3 regions of the Paenibacillus sp. 01T442 genome follow, and region 1 is predicted to be linked to each of the others. Evidence: riboswitches for the same ligand, from Rfam matches in the RefSeq annotation. Region 1 holds a riboswitch; each other region holds the start of a gene.

What was found. A riboswitch is a leader RNA that binds a small molecule or an ion and turns the genes downstream of it on or off. The one in region 1 is predicted to bind cyclic di-AMP.
Region 2: linked by a shared signal. The riboswitch ahead of AC1DLM_RS06195 (APC family permease) and the one ahead of AC1DLM_RS25195 (C40 family peptidase) in region 1 are both predicted to bind cyclic di-AMP.
Region 3: linked by a shared signal. The riboswitch ahead of AC1DLM_RS14810 (stalk domain-containing protein) and the one ahead of AC1DLM_RS25195 (C40 family peptidase) in region 1 are both predicted to bind cyclic di-AMP.

The regions. Positions count from the first base shown of each region.
Region 1 is NZ_JBFTPF010000046.1:23,934-29,546, reverse strand. It holds gene sugE (quaternary ammonium compound efflux SMR transporter SugE) at 1-16, opposite strand, end outside; guanidine-I (ykkC/yxkD leader) riboswitch at 111-213, opposite strand; gene AC1DLM_RS25200 (MSMEG_1061 family FMN-dependent PPOX-type flavoprotein) at 284-895, opposite strand; gene AC1DLM_RS25195 (C40 family peptidase) at 1,130-1,600, opposite strand; cyclic di-AMP (ydaO/yuaA leader) riboswitch at 1,604-1,742, opposite strand; gene AC1DLM_RS25190 (hypothetical protein) at 1,911-2,729, opposite strand; gene AC1DLM_RS25185 (M1 family metallopeptidase) at 2,911-4,911, opposite strand; gene AC1DLM_RS25180 (YwhD family protein) at 5,100-5,591, shown strand.
Region 2 is NZ_JBFTPF010000004.1:150,186-155,798, forward strand. It holds gene AC1DLM_RS06185 (MFS transporter) at 1-1,237, opposite strand, end outside; gene AC1DLM_RS06190 (N-acetyltransferase family protein) at 1,392-1,838, shown strand; cyclic di-AMP (ydaO/yuaA leader) riboswitch at 2,073-2,222, shown strand; gene AC1DLM_RS06195 (APC family permease) at 2,323-4,158, shown strand; gene AC1DLM_RS06200 (YqkE family protein) at 4,204-4,464, shown strand; gene AC1DLM_RS06205 (polysaccharide deacetylase family protein) at 4,476-5,444, shown strand; gene AC1DLM_RS06210 (polysaccharide deacetylase family protein) at 5,545-5,613, shown strand, end outside.
Region 3 is NZ_JBFTPF010000014.1:250,745-256,357, reverse strand. It holds gene AC1DLM_RS14825 (ethanolamine ammonia-lyase subunit EutB) at 1-1,070, shown strand, start outside; gene eutC (ethanolamine ammonia-lyase subunit EutC) at 1,063-1,755, shown strand; gene AC1DLM_RS14815 (YjcZ family sporulation protein) at 1,830-1,934, opposite strand; gene AC1DLM_RS14810 (stalk domain-containing protein) at 2,088-2,879, opposite strand; cyclic di-AMP (ydaO/yuaA leader) riboswitch at 2,884-3,036, opposite strand; gene AC1DLM_RS14805 (PspA/IM30 family protein) at 3,192-3,854, shown strand; gene liaF (cell wall-active antibiotics response protein LiaF) at 3,986-4,648, shown strand; gene AC1DLM_RS14795 (sensor histidine kinase) at 4,764-5,613, shown strand, end outside.

The DNA of each region.
Region 1 (5,613 bases):
GAAATAACCATGCCATAATGAACACTCCTTCATGTGCGAATTTATGATTTACGATGTCAGTGCCACAAAATAAACAGAGAAAAGCCCGGGAATATCGCACTGTTGCGATAGACTCCCGGGCTTTTCTCCCTCCGTGACCACAGCATATTTGCTGTGTGTTTTCCCTTGGACCAGCCGGCAGTGAAACGCCGCGGAACCCTAGAAAACGACATGCCGTTATTATAGTCTGGCTAACATGTCATGTCAAGTTATCCATTTTGGCTGCGACCTAGTTAGCTTATCCTTATTCCTCTAGCGCTATGTTGTTCAATGCCAGATGCGCGCGGAACATATCCATGCCGTCTGGCTGCTCCTGTTCGGGTACCCACGTAGCGGTATCCCATATCTTCGAAAGTTTAAGTGCACGACTGCAGTGTACGAAACATTCCTGCACCTCGACGCCAACAGCGACGATCGGCGATTTCCCATTAAGCTGCATAGTCGCAAGGAGCTCTTCATCTCTCGTCAGCCAAGCGCGACCATTGACGCGGAGCACCATGTCGACGCCTGGAATGATGAATAAGAGACCCACCTGCGGGTTGTTTACTATATTTTGCATAGAATCTATTCGACGGTTTCCGAGTCTTTCTGGATAAATCAAGCGGTGATTATCGAGAACGCGAACGAAACCTGGGCCATCGCCACGGGGGGACACATCACACAATCCATCCGCACCTGATGTAGATAAGAAGAATAAAGGTGATTTGGCGATGAACGCTTGAGCATGTTCGTCAATTTGATTGATGACTTTATTTTGTACCGCAGGATGAGGCTCTCCAATATGATCTCTAATTTCATCAATGGATCGAACGATGCCGGGAAATGGGGGTGAAATATTGTCTTGTGTGTTGTCCATGCGTTCTTTTCCTTCCTGAGGCCAGAGGCCTTTGTTCAAAATACCAGCATGTATATGCGGAACATAAAAATTCGGCTGTTTTCTCCGTAAACACTTTGAGAAGTCCTCGAAGGACGTTGTAGACGTTTATTTTGATATTGTAGTATACGCCGATAACCTCGTTCAAATGAATGAAGCCCTGCAAGCTGCTCTTTCGAGCAAAGCTTAGCAGGGCTTCATTCTGTAGCGAGAACATTACTTGGATTCAGCAGTTAGTTGATTGTAGATATCATCCCACAGAACACGTCTGGCGGATACATATCGCTTCGCATAATAGGATTCGCTCAACTTATTCTTCACAACACCTTGATTGGTAGCGGAGTGAACGAATTCACCGTCTCCGAGGTACATACCTACATGAGAGATACCGCTGCCATCCGTGTTGAAAAATACAAGATCGCCCTTACGAAGATCTTTTTTGTCAACCCAGTAGCCTTCGCTGTTTTGCGATTTGGAGCTGTGTGGAAGGTCGATGCCGAACTCATCGAATAAGTAGGATGTGAAACCAGAGCAATCAAAGCCTTTGGTTGTCGTTCCTGCCCATTTGTAGGGAGTTCCTACGAGATCTTCGACTGCGTTGTCCATGGAGGACGATGCGAAAACGCTTCCTACACTTACACTCAAAAACAAAACAAGACTAAAAACAAGAGCAACTACTTTCTTCAACTGCTTGTCTCCTTCCGGTGCCTACGAGGTTAGCTGGAGGGTTCGGTTGAAGGTTCCCTATGATCCCTGTCTTGCAAGATCAATTCACCCGGAGTGGTTCCCCCGTTTCCCCATAAACTGAGGAATTCGGCATGAAAAATTTGGTTTTCTGATGCTAGTCCTTTTAATTCGTCATAAACAATGAAATTCCTCTTTTTTTGTTTAAAAAAAGGCGGAAAAATAGGCAAATAGTTCGGGAAATAGACAAAAAAAAGCCCCTTTCTCAAAGAGAAGGGGAGAGCGCGTAAGCTATTCACTGTTTTGCTGGATATTAGTTAGGTATTTTGGCTGAAAGCAGCTGATATTGGGAAGAAATGCCCCAAATTTGGAAAAAAATGTGGAAGAGGGGATACAATTGATAAATGATGAGGGCTACCAGTCCTGCCCATAGGTAAGTAGCCGTGACTGTGACCCCTGCCAAAAGTCCTGTGAACAGTAATAGGATGATGGCAAGTCCAATAATCGGCAGCGAATATCGAAAGAAAGAGATGATTGTCGATGTAATCCCCAGTTTGGCCGCGATGGCGAATTGCACATACATGAACAGCAACTGCAGGACAAAGCCATAGACCATTAAACTGAGCAGCCAAGGTAGAAGCTTGAGAACGATCTGCTCATAAGAGCCGCTATGTCCCAGCATATAGGCGGCTTTGGGAATAAGCCAGATGAGTGGGAATAGTGTAAGCGCGATGCGGATCAAATACACGAGCAGGAAGGGGAGCATGAGCTGCTTCATCCCGCGAAAGAAGCGATAGCCGGCATTCTGGTGAGGGTGAGTGAGCGAATAGTAGACACCGCTATTTAAGAGAGGCGTCAGCAGCATGCGCGCACATAAGAGTGCAGCAAGCCACCATAGATAGGAATAGCTGAGATCTGTTTTAATTAACTGAAACTGGCCCTCTGCTAGGAAAATCTGCAAGGCCTGCTTGGGTTGCTCAGCGCCAGGGAACCGATGCATGAGGGGGACAAGAACACCTTGTACGAGCTTATACAGGAGAATACCCCAACCCATCTGATATAGGAATAAAAAGATCGTGGCAAAGGGCTGCGCCATAGCTGCCCTGAAGCCTGCTTTGATATAGGTGGCCAACGAGGGTCCCTCCTTAACGTTTTCTTTAAAATATAAGAAAGTATAGTTGCAGTTTATACAATGCTTATATTTCTCCATAAACACTGTGATACGTCCTTGAGGGACGGTGTAGTCGTTTATTCTGGGAAACTAGCATCGTAAGCATACGCTCAGAGTTTGTCATGAGACGTAAGCCAAGTCCTTACCAGGCGACTGAGCCAAAAATGGCTTGCAGGAATTGAATAATGCCAAGATTCCACCGAATTTGAAGCTTCGTATTTAATTGCGTTTGATAAAAGTTGTTGATGTGCTTATTTTCGAGTATGAGCGTGTACTTGGGATCGATGCGCACCCAGTCGACAGGCGAGGTATGCGTTAATTTGAAATCGATGCTGCCTTCCTTGCCATCCCATGTTTTATCTAACAATGTGCCATCTGCGAAGTGGAACTGAATCGGCACTTCAGGTGAGTTGCCGCCAAACTTAACGATGCGGACTGTGCTTTCATAAGTCTCGGATCCCTTGTTGCCTTGAGGCTTTACATGGACACTTTCGACGGAGTAATCCATCATCAGATTGCCATAGACATATTGATTAAAGAAATCGTTCCAATCTGTTTTGCTGATCTCCTCCACGACCTGTTGGAAATCCTTCGTAGACGGATGTTTGAACTGCCACTTTTGGAAATAGGATTTCATGATACGATCCATCGTCTTGGTGCCGACTTGCTGCTCAATGGCTTTGAGTACGAGCTTGCCACGCGTGTACACATTTTCAGCATATTGATCATGCCCTGTGTAAGCCCATGCATTCTTCTGCAGTCCATTTGGTGAGGTGATATAACTGGATTCAACAGGTAAATTAGGTGCTTCGCCGTATTCGACTTCCATCACTTTATCTTCTGCATAAGAGGTGAAGCCTTCATCAAGCCATGCTTCCTCGAATTCATTGCTGGCTACAAGCCCATAGAAGAATTGGTGGCCGATCTCATGGACGACGACGCGTTCCAGTTCCAAGTCTGGATCTTTGTCGCTAGCTCCCCATGCGGTGACTAAGGTTGGATATTCCATGCCGCCAGCACCATTCCCGCCAGGAGGGGGGACGACGATGGAAAGGGTAGAGTACGGATACGTTCCGTACCACTGACTGTAACGGGAGAGTGCTTTTTTGGCCGCATACATGTAACGATCTTTTAAATCCTGATGATTAGGATCAAGATACAGTTTGATTTTGACTCCGGGAACCTGTGGGGCTGAGAAAGGCTCTTCCACATAGATGAAATGAGGAGAGGCTGACCAAGCGAAGTCATGCACATCCTCAGCATAGAATTGGTATGTCTTCGTGCCCTTGTCCGTCACAGCAGGTTTAACAGGAAATCCAGTCGCAGCCACAATATAATTTGCGGGCACCTGAATTTTCACATCGTACATGCCGAAATCCGCATAGAACTCGGAATTTCCGTGGTATTGATGGAGATCCCAGCCAGGTTCAGCCCGTCCCCTAGTTCCCTTGCGCTCATAAGCGGCAACCTTCGGGAACCATTGTCCAGCCATAACGAAGTCATCGACATACCCCATTCTGGCAAAAGCTGCAGGCAGCTTAACAAGGAATTCGGTATTGATGGTTACACGTTCACCAGGTCCAACAGGCTTGGATAACGGTATTTTGAGCAGCGTGTGGTCATCCTTATTGCCGTCATCCGGCTGAACGAATGACATCCGCTTGGTCAGATCATCACCTGTATCTGATTTCACGGAGAGCAGTTCCATACTGCCGCTACTCTCGTCTTTCGCTTCATCTTCACGCAGTTTCCCGCCAGACTCGCGCATGAATGTCGTTTTCTTCGAAGCGAACGCATTCGGATAGAGGTGAAAATACATTTCTTGTACAGGAACTGAGCCTGGATTTTCCCACGTGAGTGTTTGTTGGCCTTGGAGCTGCCTCGTTTCTGGTGTGTAGGCAACATTCATGTGATATTCGGCAATACGATAACTAAGTGGTGTTGAGGTTTCTAACGGTTTGCCATTATCTGCAGGCTGCATGTCCGGTGTCTGAACATGGGGAACATCTTTAGAGACGACAGGAACAGTCCCTCTTGGTGTGGAGGGGAGCAAGGTGTTCGTTATTAACACTGCGCCGGCTGCAAGGAGCATGACAGCAAACCATTGTACCTTGCGGCTATTGAATAGAGCATTCATATCCATGAGATTCACCCCGCCTAAACAAGCATCTACAGCATGTATATGTAGACAACCTAGGGAATATTTCTGCGAGGTGAAAGAAATATGATAAATGTCCATGGGAGCCCGCCGCCACTTGTTCTACTGGGAGACTTTCGCTACAATGAAAGCATGTCGTCATTTTAGCCTAATGTAGAGTGGAAGGTGCCCTTATGGAAGCGGATAAGAAGAAGCTGGCCTTAAATATAGTAAGCTCGAAAGTGAATCACAAAGGCTTCGGTGCAGGAGCCATTGATCTGAGTAACGTCTCCGGCATCATTATTGATGGGGATGAAGCGTATTTGGATGAAGGTACTCTTCATGCGAAGAGTAAGATCGAGAAAGGCATTAAGTTCTCCACGAACAAGGAGGATGTCCCTAATGGTCGTAAAGCGTGGATCGTGTGGGTAGCGGTTGATCGTACAGAAGAGGGCGCCTACTATGCGGGGATGTCCGCTTGCGAAATGCTAGTCGACACCGAAGCACGCCGCGGATGGAAGATTCTTGCGGAGCACGTGAACAAAATGGACGGCGCGATGAAACGTAAATTCATCCTGGAGGGCTTGTCTGACAGTGAGCGAACAGCCCTTCGAAACTGCCTGATTGCGCACAACGAAGACTGGTGGAACCGCTCGGATCAAAGCCTCAAGGACGCTCTCTCCTAAGCATAAAGCGGCGAATATGGAG
Region 2 (5,613 bases), on a different contig from region 1:
CAACGGCGAACGCGCCACTAAAAAATTGCAGCAATTGGAACAAGCCCATGCCCGAGCCGATGCGATCTGTGGTCAATTGCCGGGAGAGCTCATTGGATACAGCGCTGGAAAGTGTCGTAAAGCTGATGCTGACTAGGATGTAGAGTGCAGCAATCCAGTAAGAGGAATAGCTTGCAGTCAGGGCAAGCCCTACGGTTGAAACTAGCATCAACCATGGTACGTAGCGGAGTAACGCCGTATTCCCATAGCGGTCAATGATGCGACCCACACGGTTGGAGACGAGCATAGCCAACAAAGCGCCAGGGAAGAGCAATAGTCCCGAAGTAAGCGGAGCTAAACCGAAAACCCGCGCAAGCATCTGTGGCGCAAGGAACAAGAAGCCAAAGCTGATCATATAGGAAAACACGCCGATTGCGCTGAGCGCCATATAGGGTCTGTCGCCGAATAGGGCAGGCTGCACGAACGGTTGTGAGGCTCGGCGAATGCGCAGAGTGAATAGGGCAATCGCAATGACGCCTGCTAGGAGTGCGATCAGACTCTTAGACGTAAGGAAGAGCAGCAACCCCGTCGTCCCAATCCCGAGGAGCAGAGCACCGATGAAATCGAACGAGCCGCTTTCTGGTTTTTCTTTTGGCAGCAGGATGAGAAAGATAGGAATAAGCAGCAGCGTGACCGCTGTAATGACGAACAGGAAATGCCAGCCCAAATACTGAACGATGGATCCCCCTGCGACGGGGCCTAGTCCCAAGCCAAGTGAAGCTGCGGAAAGGATGAGCGACATGGCTCTGCCTCTACGAGACAACGGAATGTAGCGGGTTACGAGTACGATACCAAGCGAAGGGATCGCACCTGCGCCGGATGCTTGAATCAACCGCGTAAACAGCAACAGTCCGAAGCTGTCCGTGAACAACCCTAGAATGGAGGCGCCGCCTAGCGAGAGCAGGGCAATGACGTAAAGCCTGCGAATAGGCACGAAGTCGGACAAGCGGCTGTAGGTGATCGATGCGATGGCGAAAATGATTGAATACCCCGTAACAATCCACGATGCCGTTGAAGGACTGAGCTCGAATTGTACGGAAATTTTGGGCAGAGCCAGATTGAACATCATCGTGTTCATGATGACAAGTACAATCGTAAAACAGAGCAACCATGAGACAGGCGTTTCTCGTAAGCGGCCAGGCATCTCAGGTTGAGCATGTGTTGTTCCTTGAGCTGAAGAGGTTGCGTTGTCTGACATGGTACACCTTCCGATCTAAACTATAATATATTTTGTGACAGTTTATCATGGCGGGTAGGGTGTGTCAATGAATTGGCCTGTATTAAATCAGTAAAGGGTTGAATATTTATACATATAATTGTATTATCATTCATAAAACACATGGAGGAATACGATGGGACACGTGATAAGAAAAGTGGAAATTGAAGATTTGGAGGTATTAACAGAGTTGATGTATGTCTATATTGTAGGCTTTTATAAGAAGCCACAGCCGTTAAGAACTGATATTCATCGACTGATTAGTAACTTGCTTCAGGAACAAGGCGGTATACAGTTTGTTGTCGACCAAGAGGGAGAGCTCGTAGGCTTTGCGACCCTGTATTTTTCTTGGAGTACGATGAAGGCAAATCCCATTACGATCATGAATGACCTCTTCCTTCTCGAGTCTTACCGGGGGACCGCAGCAGAAGAAGACTTGTTCCAGAAGTGCCAAATCTACTCCAAGGAAAACGGCTATGCCTTCATGTCATGGATCACCGCGCCTGACAATCATCGTGCACAACAGTTTTTTGACAAAATGGGCGGAACTCGCGTGGATTGGGTGAATTACACGATTATTTAAAGGAAGCGGTTCATCCAACAGAATGTTCGCACGAACCAGTAACTTTGACGGACTGAAACCTTGTTAATAAGTTAAAATACCCTGATTACCTACGAGAATGGAAGATAATCAACGAATCAGGTAATTGTAAGCGAATTATCGGGTGAAACGTGAGGTCGGAGAGTGCTTTTTACGTTTTTTCCCTCCTTTACTATGTTGGTAGAAGAGAGTAGTATTCAACACGTACATGAACAGTTGAATATTTCGCTTAATTTTCTTTTAAGAAAAGCGGGGGAACCACGAGTAACATGGGGTGAATAACGGTACGGATTCAGTACCTTTTAGGGCAGATTTCTCGCGGCCCGAACCCGGCAGCTAACCTCGTAAGCGAACGTGAGAAAGGAGAACGTGTGTTCAAAACACAAGGTCGATCCTTGTGTTTTTTTGCGTCCATTTTTCAAAAATATAGTATTGATATGGCTTTAATTGGAGGAACAACGGCGAAATGACAAGTGATTCATTGAAAAAAATTGTGTTCGGTAAGCCGCTAAAGTCGAGTGAGATTGAGTCGGAGAAAATGCCTGTCTGGAAAGCCCTCCCTATCTTGTCGTCAGATGCCTTATCATCCGTATCGTATGGGACGGAGCAAATTCTGTTAGAGCTCGCGACAGTGGGGGTTGCAGCTTTTGCCTTCTCATTGCCGATTGCGGTTTCGATTATTGCTTTGATTCTACTGCTCGTGTTGAGCTATAGACAAGTGATCGAAGCGTACCCGATGGGCGGCGGCGCCTATATGGTGACGAAAGAAAATTTAGGCATGGTGTGGGGACGTCTTACCGGTGTCTCTCTGCTAATCGACTATACCTTAACCGTAGCCGTTTCGATATCGGCTGGTGTCCAGGCGATTACCTCGGCATTTCCATCGGCTGTACCGTACATTGTTCCGCTGACCATCTTACTGGTTTGGATTATGGTCTGGCTGAACTTGCGAGGTACTTCCGAATCAGGAACGGTATTCGCGATTCCAACGTACTTTTTTATTCTTTGTATCCTTTTGTTAGTGGGTAAAGGTATTTTCGATTTACTGACAGGATCTATGAATACACATGCGATCGAATTCGCACCAAGCGCAGCAACGAACTCATTAACCTTGTTCGTACTTCTCAAAGCGTTCTCGTCCGGTTGTTCAGCTGTAACGGGGATCGAAGCGATCTCCGATGCCGTGCCGCATTTTAGAACGCCATCTGTCAAAAATGCCAAACGAACACTCCTCTCACTAGGCGGTCTGTTGGCCATCGTGTTCGGTGGTGTAACGCTGATTGCCTTAGGGTATGGGGTGGCACCGGATCATAACGGTCATACATCGGTTCTTTCGATGGTAACGGAGCAAGCCTTTGGCCGAGGTGTGATGTACTACGCGACGCAAATCGCGACAATGCTAATCTTGGTGCTCGCTGCGAATACAAGCTTCAATGGCTTCCCGATCTTGGCGTCCATCATGGCCCAAGACAAAAACTTCCCGCGCATGTTCTCCTTCCGTGGGGATCGGCTTTCGTATCACTATGGCATTATTACGCTAGGCGTATTAGCCAGCCTGTTATTGATTGGCTTTAAAGGTAAAACCGATGCACTTATTCCGCTTTATGCGATTGGCGTATTTTTATCTTTTACACTTGCTCAGACGGGGTTGGTTCGTAAATGGCTCAAAGAGCGGGTATCTGGCTGGATCGGGAAGTTGATCATTAACGGCCTGGGTGGTATTGTCTCCCTTGCGGTTCTTATCATTTTCTCCGTTACCAAATTTAGCGAGGGTGCTTGGATTGTCATTATCATTACACCGATCCTCCTCTGGCTCATTACGAAAATTAGTCACCATTACGACGACGTAGCCAAACAGCTGCGGATTGATATCACACAAGACCGTGTGTGTACCAAAGAGCCGGTCATTATCGTACCTGTGGCTGGGATTCACAAAGCGGTAGAGCAGACCCTGAACTATGCCAAATCGCTCTCGCCTAACGTCATCGCGTTCTATGTCTCCTTCTCGGATGAGGACGAAGAATCGATGCAGGAGAAGTGGCAGATCTGGGATCCAGGTGTTCGACTCGTAGTGTTCAAATCACGCTACAGAACGATTCTGAAGCCGCTGGCTGAATTCATTGATCGCATCGACACGCATATGTCGGAGAAGCAGTCGATCATGGTTATTCTCCCGCAATTCATGCCGAAGAAATGGTGGCACCGTCTGCTCCATAATCAATCTGCGGCGCGGATTCGTTCGAAGCTTCAAGCCGATAAGGATATCGTTGTTGCAACAGTGCCGTATCATTTACATCAATAGAAGTGTACAATAATAGGGAGAACTTGTAGACGAGGTGACCTTATTATGGTGAAAAAGAAAGCAAAGATTACGCCAGCTGCGGCTAGCGTGCAAGATAAACCTGCAACGCTGAAGGATCTGCTGCGTCCGGAAATACTGGAAGGGCTCAAAGCCCAGGCTGACGCGATGAAAGCGGAAGAGCAAGCGAAGAAGGATGCAGAAAGAGCCAGGGTAGAGGCTGCTCGCAAGGCGGAAGAGAAACGTCTTGAGAACGATTTTGCCTATCAGCTGGAGAAAAGTAAATTAGACTGGCGGAAACATAAATGAGGGGGCGCACGATGTGCCTCCTTTTCTTTATAAGTGCGATGGTAGCGTTTGCAGGATGTGAGGTGGAGCAGCGTGCTGCAGAAGTGGAAACGGTGATTGATTCTACATCTACATCTATAGGAACACCAACATCAACACCAACACCAACACCAACACCAACACCAACATCAACACCAACATCAACATCAACACCAACATCAACATCAACACCAACACCAACACCAACACCAACGCTTGCACCAACAGCCGCACCTCCTGTCCCAACCTTCACGTCAGTGGAACAATCATTGATCGCTCGTTATGCTTCTGTGATACCAACGAAGTGGGGGGAGCGTGTCCCTGGTGTGAAAACACGCTTACATACGAAGGACAAAGTGATTGCTCTTACCTTTGATGCCTGCGGCGGGAAGGAAGGCAGTGGCTATGATGAGAAGTTGATCCAGTATTTGATTCAGGAGCAGATTCCAGCTACGTTATTCATCAATGCAAGATGGATTGCTGCGAATCCGTCAACCTTTCAAGATTTGGCATCGAACCCTCTGTTTGAGATCGAAAATCATGGCACTGAACACCGCCCCTTATCTGTGAACGGCAAGCTGGCTTATGGAATTGCGGGAACGAAGAGCGTCAAAGAAGTCATTCATGAAATGAATGACAATGCGGATCAGATAGAGAAGCTGACAGGGAAAAGGCCCCTATTTTTTCGATCGGGTACGGCATTTTACGATGAGGTCGCGGTATCAGTTGCGCATGATTTAGGGTTCGAGCTAGCGGGATACTCCGTACTTGGGGATGCTGGAGCGACGTATAACACGGAGCAAGTGTACAACGCTATATCGAAGGCTCCGAGCGGGTCCATCGTCCTTGCGCACATGAATCATCCCGAGAAGGATACCGCTGAGGGTGTCATCAAAGCGATTCCGCAGCTGCGTAAATTAGGCTATAACTTTGTAAAGCTTTCGGCTATGCAACTGACCTGATAATAAGAGGAAGTGGTGTAATAAATAGTTTACAGGAAAGCGTTTTCATGATACTATTTGCCTAATTTATTATCATCTCATCTATGGGGTTGTTGTCAGCATGAATAGACTAAAATTGGGAAATCCAACGAATTTGGCGTTTACTGTTCTTTTAATTTCTAGCGTTTTA
Region 3 (5,613 bases), on a different contig from region 1:
CAACGGGAGATGAGTTGCTTCGAATTTCGAAGGGACTCACGAGCGAGATGATTGCAGCTGTTGCCAAAATCATGTCGAACCTGGATCTCATTCAAGCAGCTTCGCGTATTGAAGTGCGGACAAGGTGTAATACGGAGATCGGGCATCGAGGTACATTGAGCAGCCGAGCACAGCCCAATCATCCGACCGATTCCTTGGAAGGGATGAAAGCTTCGCTATACGAGGCACTGAGCTATGGGATTGGGGATGCGGTTATTGGGATCAATCCCGTAACGGACCATCCACAGACGACCAAAGCGCTGCTAGAAGCGGCGAAGGAAGTCATGGAGACGTGGCGTATCCCGACGCAGAACTGTGTCTTAGCTCATGTGACGACACAGATGGAAGCGATCAAGCAGGGGGCCAGGGCTGATCTTATATTCCAGAGCTTGGCCGGTACGGAGAAAGGCAATCGCGCGTTTGGCATTCATAAGGCGCTTCTGGATGAAGCGGATGCCTTGATTCATAGAATGGGCAGTGCGGCGGGGCCGAATCGGTGGTATTTTGAAACGGGGCAGGGTTCGGAGCTATCTTCGGAAGCGCATCATGGCATAGACCAAGTGACGTTGGAAGCGAGATGCTACGGATTAGCTAGAATCTACAAGCCTTTTTTGGTTAATACGGTGGTAGGTTTTATCGGTCCAGAGTATTTGTACAATAGCAAGCAAGTTATACGTGCAGGCCTTGAGGATCATTTTATGGGCAAAATGCATGGTCTCCCGATGGGGGTTGATGTGTGCTATACCAATCATATGAATGCTGATCAAAATGATATGGATTCCTTAGCGGTCATGCTGGCTTCTGCTCATGTGAACTTCCTGATTGGCGTACCTATGGCGGATGACTGCATGCTCAATTACCAATCACTCAGCTACCACGATATTGCGACTTTACGCGAGTTGTTTGGGCGCGCGCCAGCACCAGAATTTCGAGATTGGCTGCAAGACATAGGCCTATGGTTGAACGGTACGCTAAGTCCGCTAGCAGGTGATTCTAGGCTATTCTGGCGAGGAGGTGGAAAGCGTGGATGAATTCGCTCGGATGAAAGCACTAACTCCGGCACGCATTGGCGTTTCTAGATCAGGTACACGTCCATTAACGAGTGAGTTACTGACTTTTCGATGGGATCATGCTAGCAGCGTGGATGCTGTGCACAATGAGGTGAGTTCTGCTCTCTTAGCAGAAATGAGGTGGCTCATCGTCGATTCTTGTGCAGAAACGAAGAATATGTATTTGAAGCGTCCTCATCTAGGGAGAGTATTGAAGCCCGAAAGCAAACAGGAGCTATTAGCGAAATGTCAGCTTAGGCCACAAGTGCAAATCGTAGTATCCGATGGGTTAAGTGCAAATAGCATCGAAGCGAATATGCGTGACCTGTATCCTGCCTTGCTGGATTCCTTGCGATTGCGAGGCTTAACAGCGGGAACGACAATCTATGTGAATCGCGGACGGGTAGGCTGTATGGATGCCATCGGAGATTTGTTAAATCCGGAATGTCTTGTGCTGCTTATCGGTGAGAGACCCGGTCTTGTGACTGCTGAGTCGTTAAGTGCGTACATGTGTTATAAGCCAAGAACGGGGGGAACGGATTCGGATCGGATGGTTATTTCGAACATTCATCGCGGTGGAACACCTGCCATGGAAGCGGGGGCGTATATTGGGGGAATGCTGGAAGAAATCTTGAAGCAGCGAACGAGTGGCATCGAATTCAAATGAAAAAGCCCGGCTGCTGAAGCCTCGTAATGAGAAGCTTCAGCAGCTGGGTTTATTTTCGCAGGCGGAAGATGGTCCTAGTAGAAAGTAGCAAGAATGATGACCAACAGTACATAAAGTACAAGAACTAAACCTGCGGAACTTCCGTATCCTGGCGTTCCACAACCAACTGCAGCTGACATAGTATCCCCTCCGGTTTTGAATGTGGGTTAAACACTATATAACATATGTGGGTGGGAACCCTGTTGATTGGACATATGCCCTTATTGAGTGGAACATTCAACTACAAAAAGAGCTGCCCTTGTATGACTCTTAGGGCAGCTCTCTCCATGCATTTAATTGGGAATTTGATACACTTTAATCTTCTGGAAGCCAAAGCTTTGTAATGATTTCCTTGAGCCTGGAATAAAGATGTCCATGCGATTTCCTTTAATGGATCCGCCCGTATCTGTTGCGTAGACGTACATGCCGCCTTTAGGAAGCCCGCTAAACGAATAGCCTTCAATATAAAGCTTCGTGCCAAGTGGAATGACGGAAGGATCAACAGCAACTGTGCCAATTGCTAGTGGGTTGCCCATGTAATCAATGGCTCCATACCCGCCATTTTCAGAAGGATCTGCCGAATAAGCTGTAGATTCGAATACTTGATAATCAGGTGCATGTTGCTCTCCATCTTTACTTAAGATAGCTAGATTACTGCTTGCATCCCACTGTACAGGTACGCCTGCGGTTGTGGAAAGGAAGCGAAGAGGTACATATACACGTCCATTTTGATACTGAGAAGCTCCGTCTAAGATGACCGTTGCATCATCAACGTTAGCTTCTTTTTGCCCTGAAACKAAGGTAATCGTATGATTGTCGTTATTTAGTGTTACCTTAATCTGATTGCCATCTTTCTGCCAGTTGACCGTATATCCGAGCTTCTCCGTTACAAATCGAAGCGGGACTTGGGTGGTGTGGTTGCCATCCAGAAATGGCTGTGCATCAGGAAAATGGATCAGTTCATCATTGACTTGCACTTTCACGGCCATTTCAGCTGCTTGAGCTGTAAATGGGGAAAGAAAGCCTCCAGCCAATACTGCTAGTGAGGCAGCTAGGCTAGTTAACCCTTTGGTAAGCTTATTCAATTGGTAATCCTCCTTCTTGAGCCTTCGAGGTTAGTTGACGGGTTCGGGAAGAAGGTTCTCCCTAGTCTGCTCCAAGCTGAAGCAAATATTCACCCCAAGTATTTCGTCCCCCGTACCAGTGCCTGCATATATGCACTAGACTCGGCTTCAAATATTTTAGCATCACTGGCATGCTTGGGCAACGACCAAAATATGGTTATGCCCATTTATACTAGACTTAGGTCTAGGTTCAAAAACAGTCGATAGTCGGTTTTAGAACCTCAGAAATTGAGCTACCATAAGAGTATGATGATGGATGAGGGGCGATTGTACATGAATAATAATAAGAATCGGGAAATGGATCCTACTAATATATTTGACCGTATTGGCAAAATGGCTGAAACCGTCTGGCACGAGACGATCGGCAAAACGAATCCAGCCACTTCTGACGACGGTAGCCAGATCGCACAGCTTGAGGAACGCTATGAGGAAGCGCTGCAAGCAACGATTGCCTTGCGCAGTAACATCGCGCGAGCGGAAGAGATGGCGAAGCTGCGCGGTGAGCAGGCCGAGCTTGCGATGCGCGCTGGCGAAGAAGATCTAGCGCGGCTTGCCCTGCAAGAGAAGCTGAACGAGGAAGCCGCGAGCGAGCACTACCGCGCGCAGTACGCGAGCAGCCAGGACTTGTGCCTGGCGCTCGCAGAGGAACTGCGCGGGCTGCGTGCGGGACACGCAGCCGAGGATGAGCAGCCGCGCGGCGGGCTGCACGGCAAAGAGGCTCGCGACACATGGCGCGAGCTGGAGGTCACCGGCCGCGAGCTCGGCCGGGAGGCGTTGCAGGGGCTACGCGTAGCGGGCCGCCTGTCGAAGGAGACGCTGAAGGAAGCCGGTGGCAACCTTCAACACGAACTGCGCGCGCTGCGCAGCAAGCTGCAGCATGAGTGGCAGCAGGAGCAGCGTTCTCGCGGTGAGCGAGACCCGCACGACAGCAAATAGTCATGGACGGTGACCTCCACGAAAGCAAAGCCTTGATCTATAAGGATTTGCATCTTGGAGGTCGTCKATTCTTATGGTATGCTAGGAATCGTATGAACGAAAGAGAAATGGCAGCCAGAGGAGGTGCATCGATGGGAGAGGAAACGAAAAATAACCGCAGCCGGAATACAGCGCTTTTGCTGATTGGAGCCGGTATTTTTTTGCTTCTGGAACATACCATAGGCTTTTTTCCCGTTATGGCCGTAATCCTTATTTTGCTGGGCATTCATCGTGTTCGTTCACGCAAAGAGCGCAAGGGCTATGTGCTGATGGGGATTGGTGCCGTCATATTATTCGGTGATCATCTTACCATTGTCATTTCGGTTGTGTTGATTTCATTAGGTTTATTTTTCATTCGATCCAAGCAGATTCATAAAGATGATACGTATACCCAAAAGCAGAAGATTGTTGATAGCCTTCGCCTAGGCCGAGAACCATGGATTCAACGGAATTCCTCGACGTGGTACTTGGTGGGAGAAACGTATATGGATCTTTCCATGGCAATTCTCGAGCAAAAAGAAACGACAGTTATCCTACAAGGTGTTGTAGGAGATATTGATATAAAGGTGCCTGACGATATCGGCGTTTCCGTCACAGCTTCCGTCATGCTGGGTCAGCTTCAAATCGCGGAAGAAAAAGAGTCAGGTGTGATGAACAAAGTCGTTTGGCAATCGCAGAATTATGGGCATTGTGACCATCGGGTGAAACTCATACTTTCTTTCATCGTAGGAGATATAAAGGTCAAAGTATTGTAACTTTCTTTAAATAGTAGAAAATATAGTCTCATATATACATGGGCTATATTTTAGATAAACGAGACCGTTTTTAGAGGACGGTGTAGTCGTTTATTTCAAGGGGGTACTTCACCAAGTGGACGGCTACAAACGACGATTAACGAACATGATCTGGCGCAGCATGGGGGAAGCCATCCTATTTAGCTTCGCCGTTTTCGGAGCTATGCTGTATTTTCTGAATTCAAGTCATTTGATTGAGCCCTTTACCAGTTGGCAGCAGGGAGTCAAGTTCTCGTTCATGGCTTTGTTGATTCTGGGTGTAATTGGGGCGGTATTCGGTTACTGGAACAGTTCTAAGGTGACACGCAGACTTGAGCCCATGATGGAGACGATGATTTTATTAGAAAAAGGGACATTTGCCCGAGAAGGCTTTCAAAACGGGGATGACGATGAGATTGGACGCTTAGGCGAACAACTCAGCCGTATTATGAAGCGATGGGAAGAGCAAGTGACCTCCCTTCAACGGCTGTCGAATAGCAATGCTGAGCTTACCGAGAAAGCCAAGCTTTCCGCGGTTATTGAAGAGCGTCAGCGCTTGGCGCGTGAGCTGCATGATGCGGTAAGTCAGCAATTGTTTGCTATATCCATGACAGCTACGGCTGTTGGACGGACACTGGATAAAGATTTTGAGAAAGCGAAGCGGCAGATTCATCTGATTGAAGAGATGGCTTCCGTCGCTCAATCCGAAATGAGAGCCTTGTTGCTGCATCTGAGACCGATCCATCTCGAAGGAAAACGACTGTCGGAGGGACTCGTTGAGCTCTTGAAGGAGCTAGCGGCCAAGGTTCCAATGGCGATCAGCTGGGATATGGATGAGGAAATCCGCTTGAACAAAGGGATCGAGGATCATTTATTCCGAATTGTGCAAGAGGCGCTTTCGAATGCCCTGCGTCACTCTAAGGCGAATAAGCTGGAAGTGAAGCTGC